3 regions of the Halomonas sp. H10-59 genome follow, and region 2 is predicted to be linked to each of the others. Evidence: predicted binding sites of a transcription regulator. Region 2 holds the regulator's gene; each other region holds the start of a gene.

Region 1 (7,064 bases), 770 kb from region 2:
ATCGCATTCGAGACGCCTCAGCGCCCACTTCGTCACACAGTGGCAACGGGCACGTCCTGACGACAGGGTCGTCTATCGCGATGTCGGCCAGCAGCCGCCTCGTCCTGTCACCGGTGATTGGATTCATGCCGCCTTCACCAAGCCGGAAGCGCGGGATAGGTGGATGCACGAGGTTCTCGCGGAGAGTGATTCCCTGGTCGACGAACTGCTCGAGGCGGATCTGATCATCGCTGGCGTCCCGATGTACAACTTCGGCGTTCCGGCCGGATTCAAGGCTTATATCGACAATATCGTGCGAGTCGGGCGGACTTTCGGTTTTGATCGCTCCCGCCCAGGCTTGCCCTACTGGCCGATGCTGAGCGCCATGGGCAAGCGCTTGGTGGTGCTTGGTGCCCGGGGTGACTATGGCTACGAGTCTGGTGAGCGAATGGAGCACACCAACCACGTCGAACCACACTTGCGTACCGTTTTCGCCTATCTCGGCATAGAGGAGTTGCACAGCATCGCCGTGGAGTATGACGAGTTTGCCGACGAGCGGCTGCAGCAGTCTCTGATTCAGGCGGAGCAACGCGTTGAGGCGTTGGTCGACAGGCTGGCGGCCAGTCTGGACGTTCCTCGCGTTGTTTCCGATCCGGTCTCGGGGTGAGCGCACCTCCGTGACCGCTTCTTCGATCGTCCCCTGCTGGGTACCAGATGCTCGGCAACAGATGTGATTCCCTGTCCAGCAAACGTCTGTATTGCAGAACTTGAAATAAGAATAGTCACGCGGGATGAAAAATTTGCGCGGCTCGCCGTAAGAGGGCCGATGTGGTGAGAGGGAGTGTCTGATTTCCAACAATGTATTCTTCATGATAAGTCGGAAAAATCAGTGAGCGAGGTGGATGATGGGTGGTTATATAAGTAGAGATAGGGAGCCTGATCTGGCGGCTTCTTTCGGTGCGCTGGAAGAAAAACAGTTGTCAGTGAGCCAACCGCTTTCGCGCAATGGTGTTCTGCAGCCAGGAAAGGTCTATTTCATTCCCGCGAGGTGTGGCGCTGCCGTTGTACTGGAAAAAGGGCAGATGCTTACGCTGATTAACGTAAGTGGATTGCAGGTCTGCGATATGTGGGCTTTCAATACGAGTGATCCAGACGAATTTCTATCCATGGAACATACTCGAACCCATCTTGGGCGCTTGGTGCCGGTTGTCGGTGACAGTATGGTTTCCAATAGAAGAAACGAGATGCTGGAACTAGTGGAAGATACTTCGCCTGGGGTGCATGACACATTGATTGCCGCCTGCGATATCAATCGCTATAGACAGCTTGGCGTAAGCGAATACCATGACAACTGTGTTGATAATCTTCGAATGGCATTGCTTGCCATCGGCAAGGAGGTTTCGCATGTTCCATCACCATTCAATGTGTGGATGAATGTTCCACTTGATGGTGATGGCTCACTGACATTTGTGCCACCCGTGGCCAAAAGAGACGACAGGATTGTGTTCAAGGCAATGATGACCTGTTACGTAGTCATGTCATGCTGTCCCCAAGATATTACGGCGGTCAACGGAGTTGGTAGGCAAACGGAAAGTATAGGAGTCATGCTCGGAGATTGAAGAAACACGGGATAGATGGCGATGCACTGCAACTCCGCCGCCGGCGCTAAAGGTTCTCATTTCGTCGGAGGTAAACTCCAGCCTTTGCGCTCCGGCGGCATCCGGCTCGTCATCGCTCACGATATGACTTCAGCACTCCCTCTCGTCGCTTCAAACGCCTCTACACGTTTTTTGGGCCAGCGGCAGCGAAGTTTAGCGATAGCGATCACGCTGCCTCTACGCGGGCTCGGGCTTCTTCTCCCTTGGCTGACCCTCACCTCCGATGTCCGAGGGCACCAGTGGCAGGTCCTCGGGCAGGTGGCGGGCACAGAAGTCCAGGCAGTCGAGGCCGTTGACGGCCTGGGGGGCTAGTGGACAATTCCATGGCGACTCGCGCAGCACTTCCGGAAGATGGTCGCTCAGGTCCTCCATGTCCTGACTCTTGGGCCAGCACAGCCAGCGCTCCCGTTTAGGGGTCTCGGGGTGGCGCCACTTAAGCATCCAGTCGTCGCCCCAGGGCAGCACGCCCAGGGTGTCGGGTTCGGGCGGCGGCAGACCCTGGAAGGCGCTGGCCCACCAGCGGGGCGAGAGGTGATGGCGTCCCAGGCGTCGGCTGCACTGGGCCAGCAGGGTACGCTGCACCACCATGACATCCAGGGCGCTGTCATCACGATAGAGCACATGGAGCGCGAGAGTGTGCGGTATTACGCAAAGCTCCCGCTCAACCAGTTCATCCAGTGACTCCCTGCTGTCGACCTCCTCGGCCAGGGCGCCGTCCAGCGTTACCAGGGTGACCGATTGTGGCGGTATGACGAGACAACAGGGAAGTGCCTGGTCGAGGCACGAAAGCGATTGGACATTGGCGGCGCTGCCCCGGTCGAGGCTCTGTTGATCGACACAGTGGACCCAGTACCAACGAGGCTCGGGATCTTCGTCGGCTGAAGGGGCGCGTTGGGGCATAAGAAGTATGCGCTGATGTCGGTGTCCCAGATTCCACATGGTTCTGGTCCTGTCGATAGCGATTGTTGGTGCACTGTGTCGACGAGCGAAGCCATTTTCTTTCACCAACTGTTACTCTTTTTACAATAGCGCTACTTCCTGTGCTCTGCGTCAACCTCGTCTATCGTCATACGAGTGTCATCTGGACTACCTAGTGTTGTCGGCGGACCGCCGTCGCCCCTGTGATCGACTTTCCCCTCCGATACCCGAGGCCGGCAACAGTGACTGGCACCGACAGCTCACGCCTTGACGGCGAACAGAGGGCTGCAAGAAGAGGACTGCGCAATGAGCAAGGAAATTGAAGATCATCGTCTGTTGAACCCCAGCCGAAATGAACCCTTCTCCTCGGTGCTCGACCGTCGTCTTTCCCGGCGAGCGGTGATGAAGGGGGGCATGGGCATGGCGGCCATGACCATGCTGGGAAGCTTTGGTCTCTCGGCCTTCGCCAACGAGCCGTCGTCAGGGATGGCCAAGACGCCGCTGGCGCTGGCCTTCGAGTCGATTGCCGGTTCGCGCAGCGACGCCGTGGTGGTGCCGCCGGGCTATACCGCCCAGGTGCTGGTGCCCTGGGGTACGCCGCTTGACGACAGCGCGCCCGAATGGAGCGAGGATCTGACGATGACGCCCCAGGCCCAGGCGGCCAGCGTCGGCATGCATCACGACGGCATGCATCCTTTCGCGCTGGATGAGAGCACGGCCTCCGAGCGCTTCCTGCTGGTGATGAACAACGAATACATCGACGAGAACGCGCTGTGGGCGCCCCAGGGCGGCCCTACCAACATGACCGAAGGCAAGCGTCCGGCGGACGAGGTGCGCACCGAGATCAACGCCCACGGGGTGACCGTGGTCGAGGTGAAGAAGGACGCCGATGGTCGCTGGAGCCACGTCAAGGGTTCCGCCCATAACCGTCGCTACACCAGCGCCACCCCGATGCACCTGTCAGGGCCGGTGGCGGGCAGCGACTACGTCAAGACCAGGTATTCCCCGGGCGGCACCCAGGCTCGCGGCACCAACAACAACTGTGCCCACGGCTACACGCCCTGGGGAACTTACCTCACCTGCGAGGAGAACTGGCCGGCCTACTTCGTCAAGAACGAAGGCCGTACCCTGGACGATGACCGTCTTGGCATCGCCAGTGGTCGCGGACGCTACGGCTGGGAGACCGCCGCGGGCGATGACAGCGAACGCGACGACGAATTTACCCGTCTGATCGGCGACCCCGTCGCCGACGACGCCAGCGGTGACTACCGCAACGAGCCGCGTCAGTTCGGCTATATCGTCGAGATCGACCCCTATACCGGCAGGCAGGCGATCAAGCGCACGGCGCTGGGCCGCTTCCGCCACGAGGGCTGCTGGCCGGGCAAGCTGGTAGCAGGCGAGCCGGTGGTGTTCTACTCCGGTCACGACTCGCGCAACGAGTACATCTACAAGTTTGTCTCCGAGGCGGCCTGGGACCCGGCGGATGCCATCGCTCCCGGCGCCGAGGCCGATCGCCTGGCGATCGGTGACAAGTACATGGACAGCGGCACCCTTTACGTCGCTCGCTTCAACGCCGATGGCAGCGGCGAGTGGCTGCCGCTGACGCCGGACGCTTCCACCCAGGATGGCCGTACCCTGGCCGAGGCGCTGGAACTCGACGCCGATGACCTGGCCGGGGTGATCATCCACACCTGTGACGCCGCCGACCTGATGGGTGCCACGCCGATGGATCGCCCGGAGTGGGGCGCGGTGGACCCGTCCACCGGCGAGGTCTACATGACCCTGACCAACAACTCGAAGCGTACCGAAGATGGCACCGAGGCGACCCTGACCGGCGACGGCGACAACATCACCGCGCTGGGCAACGGCTACGCCACGGCACCGGTCAATGCGGCCAACCCGCGGGCGAACAACGAGGCCGGTCAGATCATCCGCTGGCGCGAGGGCAGCGATGCCACCGCCTTCGACTGGGAGGTATTCGTGTTCGGTGCCGCGGCCAGTGACCAGAACAACCTGTCCGGGCTGACCGCCGACAACGAATTCGCCAGTCCCGATGGGCTCTACTTCGATGAGCGCGGCGACGGCCAGGGCATCCTGTGGATCCAGACCGACAACGGCTACGAGGGCGTCACCGAGAGCACCAATGACCAGGTGCTGGCGGTCGTGCCGGCGGAGCTCGAGCGTGCCGATGGTGCCGCCGCGGTGATCTCCGGGGCCAACCAGGACAAGCTCAAGCGTTTCTGCGTGGGCCCCAACGGCTGCGAGGTCACTGGCATCTTCCCCACGCCGGACAAGACCGCGCTGTTTATCAATATCCAGCATCCGGGCAACTGGCCGGCCAGTGACGACGCGACCCAGGCGCCTGACGCCAGCGTGCGACCGCGCGCCGCCACGGTGGTGATCCAGCGCGAAGACGGCGGCCAGATCGGCGTCTAGGACGTGTCCGAAAGGTGCCGGCTTGCGTCGGCCTTTCGGGCAACCTCCAGGGGCGTTGTCGACGTCTGACGTCTTGCGCCGCCCCAGCACCCCGGCTCCCTTTTCAGGGAGCCGGGGTGCTCGTGGTTTCGGGGGGCTGAGTCGGGCGACGACTGGTCCAGGCACTGCGTGGGTCGGCCAAGGCGCAGGTCGAGCGGCAACCGGCAGCCGTCAGGACACATGACGACAACATGAAAAGCCCCTCGCCAGCGTCGCTGGCGAGGGGCCTGGGTGGTGTTATCGACGCGCCGATGGCGCGTCAATGCGGGGCGTTATTCAAGCGCGAGCGGCGTAGGCGTACAGCAGCGTTTCCTGGGCGGAGATCGGTGCGGCCTCGCCCGGATCCTGCTTGATGTAGGTGCCGTCGGCCTGCAGCAGCCAGCTCTGGCAGTTGTCGACCAGGTAGGTCTCGAGGTCCTTGCGCACCCGGGCGGCGAGCTTCTTGTCGAGCAGCGGGAAGCAGGTCTCGACCCGATGGAACATGTTGCGCGCCATGAAGTCCGCGCTGGAGCCCCATATCTCGGGCTTGCCGTCGTTGTGGAAGTGGAACACCCGGGTGTGTTCGAGGAAGCGACCGATCACCGAGCGCACCCGGATATTCTCGGAGATGCCGGGAAGGCCAGGGCGCAGGCAGCACATGCCGCGGATGATCAGGTCGCACTCGACGCCGGCCTGGGAGGCGCGGTAGAGCGCCTGGATCAGCTTGGGTTCGGTTAGTGAGTTGCACTTGACGATGATATGGGCGCGCTTGCCCTTGCGCGCGTAGCTTGCCTCCCGCTCGATCATTTCGACGACCCGTTCGTGCAGGGTGAAGGGGGCGTGCAGCAGCTTCTCGATCTGGCGGGTGCGGCCCATGCCGGACAGTTGCTGGAACACCTTGTGCACGTCGGCGCACAGCACAGGGTCCGCGGTGAGCAGGCTGTAGTCGGTGTAGAGCTTGGCCGTCTTGGAGTGATAGTTGCCGGTGCCGAGGTGAGCGTAGTGGCGCAGCGCGCCCTTCTCGCGGCGCACGATGTGCATCATCTTGGCGTGGGTCTTGTAGGCCATCACCCCGTAGATGACGATGGCGCCGGCCTCCTGCAGGCGCGAGGCCAGCGCCAGGTTGTCGGCTTCGTCGAAGCGGGCGCGCAGTTCGATGACCACCGTCACTTCCTTGCCTTGGCCGGCGGCCTCGACCAGGGCGTTGACGATGGGTGAGTCGGCACCGGTGCGATACAGGGTCTGCTTGATCGCCAGCACGTCGGGGTCGCGGGCGGCCTCGCGCAGCAGGTCCTCCACCGGGGTGAACGACTGGAAGGGGTGATGCAGCAGGATGTCGCCTTCCTGCATCGACTGCATGATGGAGTTGGGTTGCTTGACCTGCTTGGGCACGCCGGGGGTAAAGGAGCGGTACATCAGATCGGGCCGGTCGGCGTCACCCAGTACCGACATCATGCGGGTCAGGTTGACCGGGCCATTGACCCGATAGAGGTCACTGGCTTCGAGCTGGAACTGCTTGATCAGGAAGTCGGAGAGCTCCTCGGGGCAGTTGTCGGCCACCTCCAGACGCACGCCGCTGCCGTAGCGCCGAGCCAGCAGCTCGCCGCGCAGGGCCGAGGCCAGGTCCGAGACTTCTTCGGGATCCACCGTCATGTCGGCGTTGCGGGTCAATCGGAACTGGTAGCAGCCCTTGACCTTCATCCCCGGGAACACTTCGTCGGCGTGGGCGTGGATCATCGACGACAGGAACAGGTACTCGGTGAAGCCTTCCTCGCACAGCTCTTCCGGCAGCGCGATGACCCGGGGCAGCGAACGTGGCGCCGGCAGGATGGCGAGGCCGCCCTCGCGGCCGAAGGCGTCCTTGCCCTCGAGCTCGACGATGAAGTTGAGGCTCTTGTTGACCAGCCGCGGGAAGGGGTGCGAGGGGTCCAGCCCGATGGGACTGACCACCGGGATGATCTCGGTGGAGAAGTAATCATGGACCCACTTGCGCTGCTGCTTGGTCCAGTCTCCACGCCGACGGAAGCGGATGTTGTGGGCTTCCATGGCAGGGAT
Region 2 (7,064 bases):
CGAAAACTACATCACTGGACGCATGGTGGGCTAGCGTCCCGTCCCATGCTTCTTCAGGAGACCTTCATGGATATCACCAGCGATACCCACAGCCAGCACATCTCGAGGCAGTTCAATCATGAGCTCGAGGAACTCAAGACCCACCTGATGGCCATGGGTGGCCTGGTGGAAAAGCAGGTGCAGGATGCCGTCAGTTCGTTGCTCGACGCCGACTCTGCACTGGCCTCTCGTGTGGTCGACAACGACCGCGCGGTCAATGACATGCAGGTCAAGATCGACGACGAGTGCACCCGCGTGCTGGCACGCCGTCAGCCGGCGGCCTCTGACCTGCGACTGGTACTGGCGGTGATTCGTGCGGCGTCGGATCTCGAGCGTATCGGTGATGAGGCCAGCAAGATCGCGCGCAACGCCATCGAACTGGTCGACGGCAACAACGGCACCCGCGGCTTCGTCGAGGTGCGCAATATCAGCGAGCACGTGCGTCACATGATGCGTGACGCCCTGACCTCCTTCGCGCGTTTCGACACCGAACTGGCGATGCAGGTGGTGCAGGAAGACGAGCGGGTCGACAGCGAGTACCAGAGCGCCATGCGCTCGCTGATGACCTTCATGATGGAGGATGCGCGTTCGATCTCTCCGGTACTGGGCATCATGTGGATCCTGCGCGCGCTGGAGCGTGTCGGCGATCACGCCAACAACCTGGCCGAGTACGTCATCTATCTGGTCAAGGGCCTTGATATCCGTCACATCGCCCCTGACGACCTCAACCAGGAACTGCTCGACGACAGCAGCACGTCTTGACCTCGACGCCCTGAGCGGCGTCAATAGGCCGGCCCCGTCAGGGTCGTTGCCTGCACTCTGAGCATCGGGCCATCGTCGAGACGATGGCCCGATGTCGTTGGGGCACTGTCATCTTCAGCCACTGCCAAGGATCGATGTCATGCTGAATGCCCTCGAGGCGGTCCGCCGCGGAACCCGCCTGGTCTATAGCCAGGGCCTGCGTCGTTATGTGTTTCTTCCCATTCTGGTCAACCTGCTGGTCTACGCCGGCATGCTCAGCTACGTGCTCGGTGAGTTCGGTGGCTGGCTCGATAGCTGGATGGCCATGGTGCCGAGCTGGCTGGAATGGCTCGACTGGCTGATCTGGCCGTTGTTTGTGGTCAGCCTCGTGCTGATCGTGTTCTTCAGCTTTACCCTGGTTACCCACTTGATCGCCGCCCCCTTCTACGGCTTCCTGGCAGCCCGGGCCGAGGTCGAGCTGACCGGCCGCGAGCCCATCGATGATCGTGGCTGGCTCAAGACCGGTCTCGACGCCCTGGGCAGGGAGCTGTTGAAGCTGGCCTATATCCTGCCGCGCATGATCGGGCTGTTTATCCTGAGCTGGATTCCGGTGGTCAACCTGATCGCGCCGCTGTTGTGGGCAGCCTTCAGCGCCTGGGTCATGGCGATCACCTACCTCGACTACCCGATGGATAACAACAAGGTCAGCTTCGCCGATATGCGCAAGCGCCTGTCGGCGCGCTGGTGGCCGAGTCTCAGCTTCGGTGGCCTGGTGACCTTGATCACCTGGATCCCGCTGGCCAACCTGTTTCTGATCCCCGGGGCCGTGGCCGGCGCGGTGCTGATGTGGGATCAGCACTATCGGCAGTTGCCGGTGGTTCGGCGTTGAGAGGCACTTCCTGTGGACGTATGGCGTTGAGCAGCACTGTCGGTGCTGCCGATAATGGTGCGGCGTCAAAAGGGGATAGCAGGGAGTGGCCATGACGGCGCTGTTGCCAAGTCTTTTGCTCTATATCGCGGCGGCGCTGGCCGAGATCGCCGGCTGCTTTGCGGTGTGGCGCTGGTGGCGAGATGACGCCTCGGCATGGTGGCTGCTGCCCGCGGTGGCGAGTCTGGTGGCCTTCGCCTGGCTGCTCAGTCAGATCGATGCCGACTACGCCGGGCGTGCCTTTGCCGCTTACGGGGGCGTCTACATCGTGGCGTCGCTGGGCTGGCTGTGGTGGGTCGAGCAGCGCCTGCCGGATCGCTGGGACCTGATCGGGGGAGTGCTGTGTCTGGTGGGTGCCGCGGTCATCCTGCTGGGGCCCAGGAGCTGATGGGAGCACGCCCTGTTCGTCCTGGCGGGGCCTAGGCGCTGTCCGAAAAGTCGACGAGCGAAGGTTAGACAAGGCAAAAATCGGTGAGAAAGCGCAGTTTACGGGGTGTAAATGAGCATGTTGATCCGATTTTTAACGCCGTATTACCGAGCGCAGGCACTTTTCAGACAAGCCCTAGTGCACAGCGCCGGCGCGGCCGAGCGCCACCGGGTCGGCCGCTGCCAGCCGGCTCGAGGGAAAGATGCAGCGGAAGGTTGCGCCCCCGCCGAGTCGGGAGTCGATATCCAGGCGTGCCTCGTGGCGCAGCAGCACATGCTTGACGATGGCAAGCCCCAGGCCGGTACCACCGGTGGCGGTGCTGCGGCCCTTGTCGACCCGGTAGAAGCGTTCGGTAAGGCGTGGCAGGTGCCTCGGATCGATGCCTTCGCCGTCGTCTTCCACCTCGAGGCAGGCGCCTTCGCCGTAGGCACGCCAGCGTAGCGTGATATGGGCGCCGTCACCGGCGTAGCGCACCGCATTGAAGGCCAGGTTGGAGACCGCGCTGTGCATCTCCTTCTCGCTGCCGGTGAGACTGCGCGATTCTTCGACGACGACCTCGATCTGCTGGCGGCCGCCTGACAATGCCTCGGCGTCGCGCTTGACCGCCTGCAGCAGGGTGGTGGGGTCGAGGCGAACGTGGTCGCTGCCGCCCTGGTCGTTCTCGAGTCGTGACAGCAGCAGCAGGTCGTTGACCAGATTCTGCATGCGGCGCGTCTGGCTCTGCATCTGGGCGACCCCCTTGCCCAGGCGTTCCGGCAGCATGCCGGCCATGTCGCTGTAGGTCTCCAGGTAGCCGGTCAGCACGGTCAACGGCGTGCGCAGCTCGTGGGAGACGTTGGCGACGAAGTCGCGGCGCATCTGTTCCAGGCGATGCAGACGGGTGATATCGCGGGCCATGACCAGGCGTTCATCGTCACCGTACAGGGTGATCTGGAACTGCAGGATCATGTTCTCGTCGATGGGGGAGGGCAGGCTCAGAGGTTCGCGGTAGTCACGGGCATTGAAGTAGCCGACGAAGCGCGGGTCGCGCAGCAGGTTGGTGATGTGCTGGCCGCGGTCCAGCGCCGGCTTCAGGCCGAGCATGCGCTCGGCGGAGCTGTTCCACCACTCCAGGTCGCCGTGGCGATCGAGCATCACCACGCTGTCGCGCATTGCCTCGGACGATTCCTGGATACGCTGCAGGGTCGAGCGCAGGCGGCGCTGGGTGATCCGCTGGCCTTTCTGGTAGCGATAGAGGCGATCGAACAGCTCGCCCCACAGGCCACTGGCGGTGGGAGGTTCCTGCTGGGGGCGGTGGGTCAGCCAGTCGTGCATCGCGTGCAGGTTGCGCAGGTGATAGCTGAGCCCAAGCGCCAGGCCCAGGCCGATGCCTACGCTGGACAGCGAGAAGGGCCAGCCCAGCAAGGCGCCGAGACCCACCAGCACGGCCAGGCGCCAGACTTCTCGTCTCCACAGACGACCCACGTCAGTTCTCGGCTCCGTTCACCTCATCCCTCCTGGTGCTGCGTTGCGTCGATGGCTCGCTCAGACCTTGGCCGAAAAGCGATAACCGGTACCGCGTACGGTCTGGATCAGTTGCTGATGGGGTTCCCCCAGGGCCTTGCGCAGGCGGCGGATATGCACGTCGACGGTACGTTCTTCCACGTAGACGTTGCCACCCCAGACCTGATCGAGCAACTGGCCACGGGTGTAGGCGCGCTCCTGGTGGGTCATGAAGAACTGCAGCAGGCGATATTCGGTGGGGCCCATGTCCAGTGACTTGCCGTCGACGCTGACGCGATGGCTGACCGGGTCGAGCTTGAGGCCTTCCACCTCCACCGGGTCTTCGACGCCCCGCGGAGTGGCGCGTCGCAGCACGGCCTTGAGTCGGGCCACCAGTTCTCGCGGCGAGAATGGCTTGGTGATGTAGTCGTCGGCGCCGGCTTCGAGGCCCTGGATCTTGTTGTCCTCCTCACCCTTGGCGGTGAGCAGGATGATCGGCAGCTCTGCGGTGGTTTCCTCGCGCTTGAGCCGGCGGGCCAGTTCGATGCCGCTGGTGCCCGGCATCATCCAGTCCAGCAGCAGCAGGTCGGGCTGGTCATCGACGATGATGGCGTGGGCGGCCTGAGCATTGTCCGCCTCGAGCACCCGGTAGTCGGCCATTTCCAGCGCCACCGCGATCATTTCGCGGATCGGGGCTTCGTCATCGACGATCAGTACGGTCTTGGCGGTCATCCCGGGAGCCTCTTGGTCAGGGTCTTACACTCGACGGTGACAAATGACACCACGTCAATGTGACAATTAGATGACATTGTATCCATTGTCGAGCGACCGAGACGGGCATTTCCCTCACCCGAGGGAGGGATAGAGGCTCAGTCCGAGTCCGGCGAACAGCAATAGGCCCGACCAGTGGTTGTTGAGAAAGGCCTGGAAGCAACGGTCGCGGTCACGGCTCTTGATCAGCCGCTGCTGGTGGACAAAGGTCGCGCCCATGGCCAGCCAGCCGAGCCAGTAGAAGCCGCCCAGCGCCAGCAGGCTGCCGGCCCAGGCCAGCAGCCCCAGGGTAGCCAGCTGCAACAGCGCAATGATGCGGGTGTCCCAGCGGCCGAACAGTACCGCGGTGGACTTGATGCCGATCTTGAGGTCGTCGTCGCGGTCGACCATGGCGTATTCGGTGTCGTAGGCCACCGTCCACAGCACGTTGGCGGTAAACAGCAGCCAGGCGACCATCGGGACTTCGCCGAGCACCGCGCCGAAGGCCATCGGTATGGCCCAGGAGAAGGCCGCGCCCAGCACCACCTGGGGGAAGTGGGTGTAGCGCTTCATGAAGGGATAGCTGGCGGCCAGCACCGCTCCGATCAACGACAGCCACACGGTAAAGCCGTTGGTCAGCCAGACCAGCGCGAAGGCCGATCCCAGCAGGCACACGAACAGCACCTTGGCCTCCCGCTCACTGATGCGGCCGGTGGCCAGCGGTCGGTTCTTGGTGCGTTTGACGTGGCCATCGAAGTGGCGATCGGCGTAGTCGTTGACCACGCAGCCCGCCGCCCGCATCAGGTAGACGCCGGCGACGAAGATCAGCAGGGTGTCACGGGCCGGAATACCCTCGGAGGCCACCCAAAGCGCCCACAGGGTCGGCCACATCAACAGCCAGGTACCGATGGGGCGGTCCAGACGCATCAGCGCCAGAAAGTCGGGAATTCGGTTCAGGTATCCAGGGGGACGCAGCAGCGAACGATCCATCGGTCTCTCTCATGCTCTGGCGCAGGTCAGGCGAAAATGAGGCGTAAGCCGGGCAAAAGTCGCTTCTCGGAGAAACATCGCCGAGAAGCCTTGGCGCAGCCTAGCGCGAGCCGACGGCCATGACCAGCAAGGCGAGCCCAGCCAGGCTCGACCGGCACGACAAGACCAGCAGGCCATCATCATCCGTACAGGGCTTCGGCGGGCTACCGTCAGCCCACGCCATGGTTGGCGCCTCGGTGTCCGAAGCGGGCGACGACAGGGAGTCAGCCGGTGGCAGAGGCCGGCAGCGACAACGCCCGGCCCATGGCCGGCATAAAGCTCTCCTGCACCAGCAGCACCCAGCCGCTGTGACGAAATACCGAGCGGCGTTGCCACAGCCCGGTATAGCCGTGGATCGGCCTGGTGTTACGGCCGATCTGAATGGCGCTGCGCTCGAGGTCGGGCTGGCGAAACAGCCAGCTGCCGAGAGAGGTCTCGCCGAGGCCTTCGAAGGGAGCGTCGTGACGCTCGACGATCGGCGCCACGCTGCGCGCCACCACCCAGGGCTCCTCGTCCACGCACAGGGCGACCTCGCGCAGCCAGGCCTGCTCGTCGCTGGCCAGACCCAGCACGTGGGCCTCGTCAGGCCACGGCAGTCCCTTGGCCTCCGCCAGCAGGCGTACGCGAAAGTGCCCGGCGCCTGCCGCCTCGATCAGGCGTTCTGTCAGGGAGTCCCGCGAGGCCAGCCAGGCGTGCCAGTCAGCGGGCACCGCGATGCCACCGGAGGCCAGCGACACCCAGCCGGGGTCGACGATATCGGCCGCGTCGGCATTCGGCGAAGAGGCTGTGGCTGGCGCGGGATTACCCGGTCCGGACCCCGAGCGCTCCCCCAGGGAGCGGAATGTGGAAGGAAGCTGTGTCATGCGGCCTCGGCAGGGCTGTCGTCACCGGAGGCGGTGCTCCGGTCGGTCGGCGCATAGTGTACCATGTGGCCCAGCACTCACCCGCTGGTGTGGCCCCGTGCGGGCCGGCCCAGCTTCAACAGCGACCGCCCGGCGGTCGTCGGCAGAGTCGAAGGAAGCGATGCAAGGACCCTTGACCATCATCGGTACCGGCATGGCGGGCATAGGCCTGGCACGCCAGGTGCGGGCGCTGGACGCCCACCGACCGATCACCCTGATCAGCGCCGACTCAGGCGATGACTATTCCAAACCGCTGCTGTCCACCGGCTTCGCCAAGGGCCTGGCGGCGGACCGGCTGGCCGCGCGCTCGGCGCTGGAACTGGCCGATCAACTGGGCGCGGTGGTACGTCCCCACACCAGGGTCGATGCCATCGATCTGGCGTCGCGCACCCTGAGCCTGGGCCAGGAACGCCTGCCCTGGTCGGATCTGGTGATTGCCACCGGTGCCAGCCCCGTGGCGCCCTTCGAGATTCCCGATGCTCTGGCCGGACGGGTGTTCTCGATCAATGATCTCGACGACTATCGGCGTTTTTCGGCAGGCCTCGAGGCGCTGGGGCGCCCGGCTCGGGTGGCCATCGTCGGCCTCGGACTGGTCGGCTGTGAATTTGCCAACGATCTGCACGCCGGTGGTCATCGCGTCTGCCTGGTCGGCCCTGAACCCTCGTTGCTGCCCAGGTTGCTGCCCCGGCGACTGGGTCAGACCCTGAGCCAGGCCTTCATCGAGGCCGGCATCGACGTCATCCATGGCCGTCTGGTGAGCAGGCTC
Region 3 (7,064 bases), 440 kb from region 2:
TTCCCGAAACGCCCCCGCGCTTGCCGCCGTGCCCGGGCCAGCGATGAGCTTGGCCGTGAGGTGGCGGATTCAGGCTACGTCAGTGCAGGAAAAGACAGGTTGGGCGGGCCGAGGCGGGGTGTCCCCCTCGGCCCTGAGACTGCGGGTGCGGTTCACCTGCAGTATGTGCTCAGGTTGGCAAAGTTTCAGCGCGCCAGCCAGTCGTCCAGCAGAGGCAGGGTCAGCTCCCCCACATGGCGCTCGAGCAGCTTCCCTTCGGCGTCGAACAGCAGTGTCGTGGGTAGCCCGGGAGATTGACTCGCGGCCAGCAGTTGCTGGCGCGGGTCGAGCAGGGGGTAGCGAAAGTCCAGGCCGGCCTCGTCCAGGTAGCGCGCGACCTGAACCAGCGGCTCTCCCTGATTGGCCACGACCACGGTGACGTCGTCGCGTTGGTCGATGTCGGCCAGCAACGGCATCTCGCGCCGGCAAGGCGGGCACCAGGTGGCCCATAGATTGATGATCAGCGGCTTGCCGGTGGGGCCGCCTGCCAGCGAGGCCAGTTCGATGGGGGCGCCATCGACGTCTTCCAGGGTCAGCTCTGGCACGCGTTGCGGCGCCGGACTTGCCGACAGCGGCGCCCAGCTGACCAGCGCCAGCCAGGCAAGCGAGGCGACCAGCGTCAGACCCAGGGCACCGAGCAGGGCGCCAAGGCGATCACGCAGTGACCACAGGGTCCACAGGGCGGCGGCGACCAGCCCCCAGACCCCGCTGTAGCCGGGCAGCCACAGCTTGATGATATCCAGCCATTTGTCCTGATAGGCGGCCCAGTGCGGCAGCACGTGCCCGAGCCGAGCGCCGACCAGCCAGGCCAGCATCAGGCCGTTGAACCAGCGACCGTGGCGGCGGCGGGGCAGGCCCAGCAGGAAGGCGCTGGCGGCCAGCAGCAACAGGGTGACGACGAGGGCATAGAGACGCGGCAGGCTCACTAGCACCGGACCGATGGCGATGGCATCCATGGATGGGGCGAACTCCATTGGGGAAACGCGAAAGCACGAAAATGCGCAGGCGAGCAGGTACACTTGGTGGGCTCGATCCGGCAAGGCTACTGCGCCCGATGCGCGCTGTCATCTCGAGCCGCCTGCCGGGCCATCGGTTTTCGAGCCATCTCTCTGATCAGGATCTGTGATGTCACCACCCAAGACCTTCGACCCCCTGCGCGCCCTGGCCATCGGCAGCCAGGCCCTCGGCTTCGTGATGATCTTTGTGCTCGGCACCACCCTGGACCACCCGCGCCCGTGGCAGGGGCTCACCCTGGGGCTGATGCTGGTGGTGGCGTTGGTAGTAGCGATCGTCCGGCGCTACCGCAACAACCGCCTGCAGAAGTTCCGTGACGAACGGCGCCAGCGGCTGTTGGGTGATGATGAGGGGGACGAAGAAGCGGGAGACGGCGAGGGTCGCGATTGATCAACGGCGTCAGGCCCGGACCTCTCGGGTCGATGAGGCGCAGCGGGCCGGATCGATGGCGGTAAGCCTCAGCCAGTGCCCCTCCGGCATCCGGCACAGCACCACCCGAAAGGCGCACTGACGCGAGGTGCTGTTGTCTCCCTCCCAGCTCTGTACAAAGCCGCACTCGTGTCCGCAGTCTTCCAGGCGTCGACGCAGCGCAGGAAAGCTGGCGGCGTCGACCTCGAGATTCAGTGTTCTCGGCGGCGTCGGGGTGTGGCTCGCCAGCAACATCAGCACCTGGGTGTTCTCGCCGCCTCCCAATTCCAGGGTCACCCCAGTGTCGCTGGCGACCAGCACCCGAAGGCCCAGTGTCGTCTCGAAGAACCGACGCATTCCCGCCAGGTCGCTGACCTCCAGGGCGCCCGGCTCCAGACTGAGATGCTGCATGACATGCCTCCGTGGGATCATGTGTCGGATTCAGTCTGGCGCCGAAGCCGCCGGTTTTCCCTTCAAGCCTGTTTATGGCCTTTATCGCCTGGCGCTATGGGCGTGGCGATTGGCCGCTTGCAGGTGCCTCCTTGCAGCCCTTTCCAGGGCGTCTTGTCCAACTTCCTTTTCGTACAAGTGGACGACGTCTTCGTCGACAGGTCGCCCTGCCTGAGTATGACGAATCGGCGGCAATGACGTGACCGCCGCATGACAGTCGCCCCCAACTCTTTGTTTTTTATACCTCTGGCGAGGTAGTGCCGGAGCGCTTGCTCCGTGTGCCGGGAAATTTGTCATCTCAATGACATTGTCTAGACAACTGGCCTTCATCTTTGATGTCCAGACTGGCGCCATTCCTAGAGGAGAGGCGTCATGTCCATTCCCACCATCATCGTCGAGCGGCTCAACAAGAACTTCGGCCATAGCCGAGTGCTCGAGGATGTCAGTTTCGAGATCACCCCGGGGGAGATCGTTGCGCTGATCGGCCCGTCCGGCTCCGGCAAGTCCACCCTAATGCGTCATCTGGTCGGACTGACCTGCTGCAACCGTGATCGCGGTGGCCGAGTCAGCCTGCTGGGGCGCGAGATCCAGGCCAGCGGTCGCCTGCGCCGGGCCAGCCGTGGCCAGCGCTGCCGGGTCGGCTACATCTTCCAGCAGTTCAACCTGGTCAATCGCCTCAGCGTGCTGACCAATGTGCTGATTGGCCAGCTCGGGCGCATGCCGCGGGCGCGGGCGCTGCTCGGTCGTTTCAGCGACGAGGAACGCCAACGGGCCCTCAAGTGCCTGGCTCGGGTCGGCCTCGAGGGCATGGCCTACCAGCGTGCCAACACCCTTTCCGGTGGTCAGCAGCAGCGGGTGGCCATCGCCCGAGTGCTGATGCAGGACGCCGACGTCATCCTCGCCGACGAGCCCATCGCCTCACTGGACCCGCGCAGCGCCCGGGAGGTGATGGAGATCCTCGAGCGGATTCACGCCGAGGATGGCCGCACCGTGGTCATCACCCTGCATCAGGTCGATATCGCCCGGCGCTACTGCCATCGGGCCATCGCGCTCAAGGATGGGCGCCTGTACTTCGACGGCAAGACCTCCGAGCTGACCGACGCACGCCTCAAGACCCTGTACGAGAACGCCGGCCTCGACGAGCTGCGTGCCGGCAGTCAACCCGACCTGCCGTCACCGCTGCGTGAGCCGAGCTACACCCAGGCCCAGGCGACTGTGTCGGCGCAGGTCGTCCATAGCTGAGCCACCACATCCTGCGACACCTGTTCCCACAACGACCGATAACCTTCAGGAGAATCCCATGTCTCTCGCATCCTTTCGTCGCCTGTCGCTGCCATTGATCGCCGGTATTGGCCTTGCCGCCAGTGCCCAGCTGGCCGCCGCCGAGACCGAGACCCTCAAGTTCGGCATCATCTCCACCGAGTCCAGCCAGAACCAGGCGCCGCTGTGGGATCCGTTCCTGGCCGACATGTCCGAGCAGATCGGCATGGAGGTCGAGCCCTTCTTCGCCACCGACTACGCCGCGGTGATCCAGGCCATGCGCTTTGATCAGATCGACCTGGCCTGGTACGGCAACAAGTCGGCCATGGAAGCCGTCGATCGTGCCGACGGCGAGATCTTCGCCCAGACCGTGGCGGCCAACGGTGCCCCGGGCTACTGGAGTCTGATGATCGCCCACCAGGACAGCGACATCGAAAGCGTCGATGACGTCCTGGCCAACGCCTCCGAGCTGGTGTTCGGCAACGGCGATCCCAACTCCACCTCAGGCTATCTGGTGCCCGGCTACTACGTCTTCGCCAAGAACGGTATCGACGCCTCTACCGCCTTCAAGCGCACCCTGAACTCCAGCCACGAGACCAACGCCCTGGCGGTGGCCAATAAGCAGGTGGACGTCGCCACCTTCAATACTGAAAGCATGGAGCGCCTGGAAGTGACCGCGCCGGACAAGGCCGAGCAGCTGCGGGTGATCTGGAAGTCGCCGCTGATCCCGTCCGACCCGCTGGTGTGGCGTGGCGACCTGGACGACGCCACCAAGGAAAAGCTGCGTGAGTTCTTCCTGAACTACGGCGATGACGCCGAAGAACAGCAGATTCTCGAGCCGCTGCAGTGGTCTGGCTTCGATGCCTCCGACAACGACCAGCTGTTGCCGATCCGTCAGCTGGCGCTGTTCAAGGAGCGCTCCGAGGTGGCCAAGGACGAAAGCCTGAGTGAAGGCGATCGCGAGGCCCGACTGGCCGAGATCGACAGCCAGCTCGACGATCTCGACGCGCGCATGAAGGAAGTGCAGGCCGCCGAGGCGATGCCCGAGGAAGCCGCCGCCAACGCCGGCTGATGTTACGTCAGGCCGCGTCGAGCGAAGGTCCGGCGCGGCTCGGACTACTCAACCTCTCACACGCAATCTCAGGTTCTCCCAGGAAAACGCATGACCACCCAGACACAACTTTCCGGCATCAGCCTGCCGCCCAAGCGTAGCTGGACCACCCTGGCGCTGTGGGGCGTCGGCCTGGCGGTGCTGGCCTGGTCCTGGCAGGGCGTCGAGATGCGCCCGAGCCTGCTGGTGACCAACGCCGACAATATGGCGACCCTGGCCGGCGACTTCTTTCCCCCGGCCTTCGGCAACCTCGGCCACTACATCGAGCAGATGCTGGTGACCATCCAGATCGCCATCTGGGGCACCCTGCTGGCCATCCTGGTCGCCATTCCGGCGAGCCTTCTGTGCTCCGAGAACCTGGTGCCCTGGTGGGTCTACCAGCCGGTGCGCCGACTGATGGACGCCACCCGTGCCATCAATGAGCTGGTGTTCGCCATGCTGTTCGTGGTGGCGGTGGGGCTTGGGCCCTTCGCCGGGACCCTGGCGCTGTTCATCCACACCACCGGGGTGCTGGCCAAGCTGTTTTCCGAAGCGGTGGAAGCCGCCGAGGCCGGGCCCATGGAAGGCATTCGGGTCACCGGAGCAGGGCGCATCGAGGAGATCGTGTTCGGTCTGATTCCCCAGGTGCTGCCGCTGTGGATCTCGGTGAGCCTGTATCGCTTCGAGTCCAATATTCGCTCGGCCACGGTGCTCGGCATGGTCGGTGGCGGCGGTATCGGGGTGGCGTTGTGGGAGACCATGCGCGGATTCCAGTACGCCGAGACGGCCACCATCATGCTGGTGATCATCATCGCCGTGACGGCGCTGGACATGGCCTCGCAGTTCGTACGCAAGCGCTTCATCTAGGCTGACACCGCAGAGCCGAGACAGCAGACCTGACACAGCAGAGCCGAGTAAGCAGACCAGAACGGCTGGTCTGCCGGTGGCTTCGGCCACCACCCGATACCTTCTTTTTTGGAGCGAAGATGTCTAGACAAGTGACCGAGGCAGGCAGCCCACCGCGCTATCGCCAGTTGGCCGACGTCCTCTCGCGCGAAGTCCGGGCGCAGTACTCACCCGGTGACCTGCTGCCCAGCGAAGCGGCGCTGTCCAGGCGCTTCGGCGTCAACCGCCACACCGTACGCCGGGCGCTGGACGAACTGGTGGCCGCCGGCATGGTGACCCGTCACCAGGGCCGTGGCACCCAGGTGGTGGACCGACGCCTGGACTATGCGGTCAACGCCGCCAGCAAGGTCACCCACAACCTGGCGGAACTGGGCCTGGCCACCGAGACCTGCTGCCTGACCCAGGGCCTGGCGGTACCGCCGGAGGCCATCGCCCAGCGCTTTGCGCGTGGGCCGGGCGAGAGCCTTCTGTGTGTCGACACCATGCGCCACGTCGACCGGGCCCCGCTGTTGCGGCTGCGCCACTGGTTCGACCCCGAACGGGTGCCGGGCTGGCTGGATCGCTATCGCGGTGGTTCGACCCGGGCGCTGCTGGACCAGCACTACGGGCTGCGACTGAGGCGCTCCCGGGTGCGCCTGGAAGCGGTCCAGGCCGACGCCGACGACAGCCGCATGCTGCAGTGCGCCCGCCTGGCGCCGCTGGTGGTGCTGACCAGTGACAACGTCGACGCTGATGGTCGACTGGTGGAGATCTCCGTCAGTCGGGCCCGGGCCGATCGGCTGGCCTATCACTTCGACTTTCCCGCGGACGAGCGTCCGCAGTCCCACGACGACGAGGGCTTCTCATGACACCGACCATGACCCCGACGCGACGTCATCGCCTGCTCGCGTTGACTCCTTTCGACCGTCTTGCGCAAGGCTGGCAGTCCCTGGGCATCCAGGCGAGCCACCGCTGCGTGCGTGGCCCCGAGACCGGCATGGCGATGGTCCGTGGCCGCATGGGCGGCAGTGGATCGGCCTTCAACCTGGGCGAGATGACCCTGACCCGGGCCAGCGTCGCCCTCGATGACGGCACCCTTGGCCATGGCTGGGTGCGTGGTCGCGACAAGGCCCACGCCGAGTTGATCGCCCTGGTCGACGCCTGTGCCCACCACGACCACTGGGCCAGGCGTATCGACAGCGAACTGATGGCACCGCTCGAGCAGGCACTCGATGAGCAGCGCCAGCAGGCCTCGCAGACCGCCGCCGCCACCCGCGTCGACTTCTTCACCATGGTAAGGGGCGAATGAACATGACTCAGCAGACCTCCGAGGCCGTCCGGCCCCACGACTGGCCGGGACTCGCCGATCCCATTCACGACAGCCAGCGGCTGTTTCGTCAGCTGCTCGGCGCCATGTCCGAGCCCGGCACCCTGACCGAGCTTGTCTTGCCGGAGCTGCCGGCCGGCGCGGCGATCTCGCCCGCCGCCTGGGGCGCGCTGCTGGCGCTGTGCGACCTCGACGCCCGGGTGTGGGTGGACGAGGGGCTTGCGCGCGCCAACCTCGCCGCCGCCCTGGCCTTCCACACCGGGGCGCGACTGACCGACGACCCGACCCAGGCGGACTTCGCCCTGGTGACCCCTGACACCCTGTCCCGCGAAGACGGCTTCGCGCTGGGCTCGGACGCCTGGCCCGATCGCAGCACCACCCTGATCGTGATGGTCGAGGCGCTTGCCCAGGGCGAGGACTGGTGGTTATCCGGTCCCGGGGTACCCGGTCAGCGCGGCCTTGCGCTGGGTAACGCCGAGCGCGCGCTGCCGTTGATGCGTGTGCTCGCCGCCAATCGTGCCCACTTCCCCCGGGGACTGGACGCCTTTATCAGCAGCGGGATGCGACTCACTGCCATCGCCCGCAGCACCC

Evidence for each region. Region 2 encodes PhoB, which activates phosphate uptake and scavenging genes when phosphate is short. Its sites were predicted from a motif close to TGTCATANNNNTGTCANA; they were not measured.
Region 1: a site for PhoB is predicted at 2,702-2,719, ahead of NFG57_RS17085 (PhoX family phosphatase). Genes of this name have one in related genera too.
Region 3: a site for PhoB is predicted at 2,203-2,220, ahead of phnC (phosphonate ABC transporter ATP-binding protein). Genes of this name have one in related genera too.

What each region holds. Positions count from the first base shown of each region.
Region 1 covers NZ_CP098828.1:3,944,331-3,951,394, reverse strand. Annotated here, with positions in the region: gene NFG57_RS17100 (NAD(P)H-dependent oxidoreductase) at 1-646, shown strand, start outside; gene NFG57_RS17095 (urea carboxylase-associated family protein) at 882-1,598, shown strand; gene NFG57_RS17090 (hypothetical protein) at 1,815-2,537, opposite strand; gene NFG57_RS17085 (PhoX family phosphatase) at 2,862-4,991, shown strand; gene ppk1 (polyphosphate kinase 1) at 5,307-7,064, opposite strand, start outside.
Region 2 covers NZ_CP098828.1:4,711,231-4,718,294, reverse strand. Annotated here, with positions in the region: gene pstB (phosphate ABC transporter ATP-binding protein PstB) at 1-34, shown strand, start outside; gene phoU (phosphate signaling complex protein PhoU) at 67-801, shown strand; gene cysZ (sulfate transporter CysZ) at 941-1,669, shown strand; gene NFG57_RS20540 (YnfA family protein) at 1,761-2,096, shown strand; gene phoR (phosphate regulon sensor histidine kinase PhoR) at 2,271-3,599, opposite strand; gene phoB (phosphate regulon transcriptional regulator PhoB) at 3,660-4,349, opposite strand; gene ubiA (4-hydroxybenzoate octaprenyltransferase) at 4,464-5,357, opposite strand; gene NFG57_RS20520 (chorismate lyase) at 5,621-6,259, opposite strand; gene NFG57_RS20515 (FAD-dependent oxidoreductase) at 6,420-7,064, shown strand, end outside.
Region 3 covers NZ_CP098828.1:4,267,940-4,275,003, reverse strand. Annotated here, with positions in the region: gene NFG57_RS18565 (TlpA disulfide reductase family protein) at 186-995, opposite strand; gene NFG57_RS18560 (hypothetical protein) at 1,165-1,443, shown strand; gene NFG57_RS18555 (glyoxalase/bleomycin resistance/dioxygenase family protein) at 1,453-1,872, opposite strand; gene phnC (phosphonate ABC transporter ATP-binding protein) at 2,284-3,153, shown strand; gene phnD (phosphonate ABC transporter substrate-binding protein) at 3,212-4,243, shown strand; gene phnE (phosphonate ABC transporter, permease protein PhnE) at 4,334-5,128, shown strand; gene phnF (phosphonate metabolism transcriptional regulator PhnF) at 5,248-6,015, shown strand; gene phnG (phosphonate C-P lyase system protein PhnG) at 6,012-6,455, shown strand; gene phnH (phosphonate C-P lyase system protein PhnH) at 6,458-7,064, shown strand, end outside.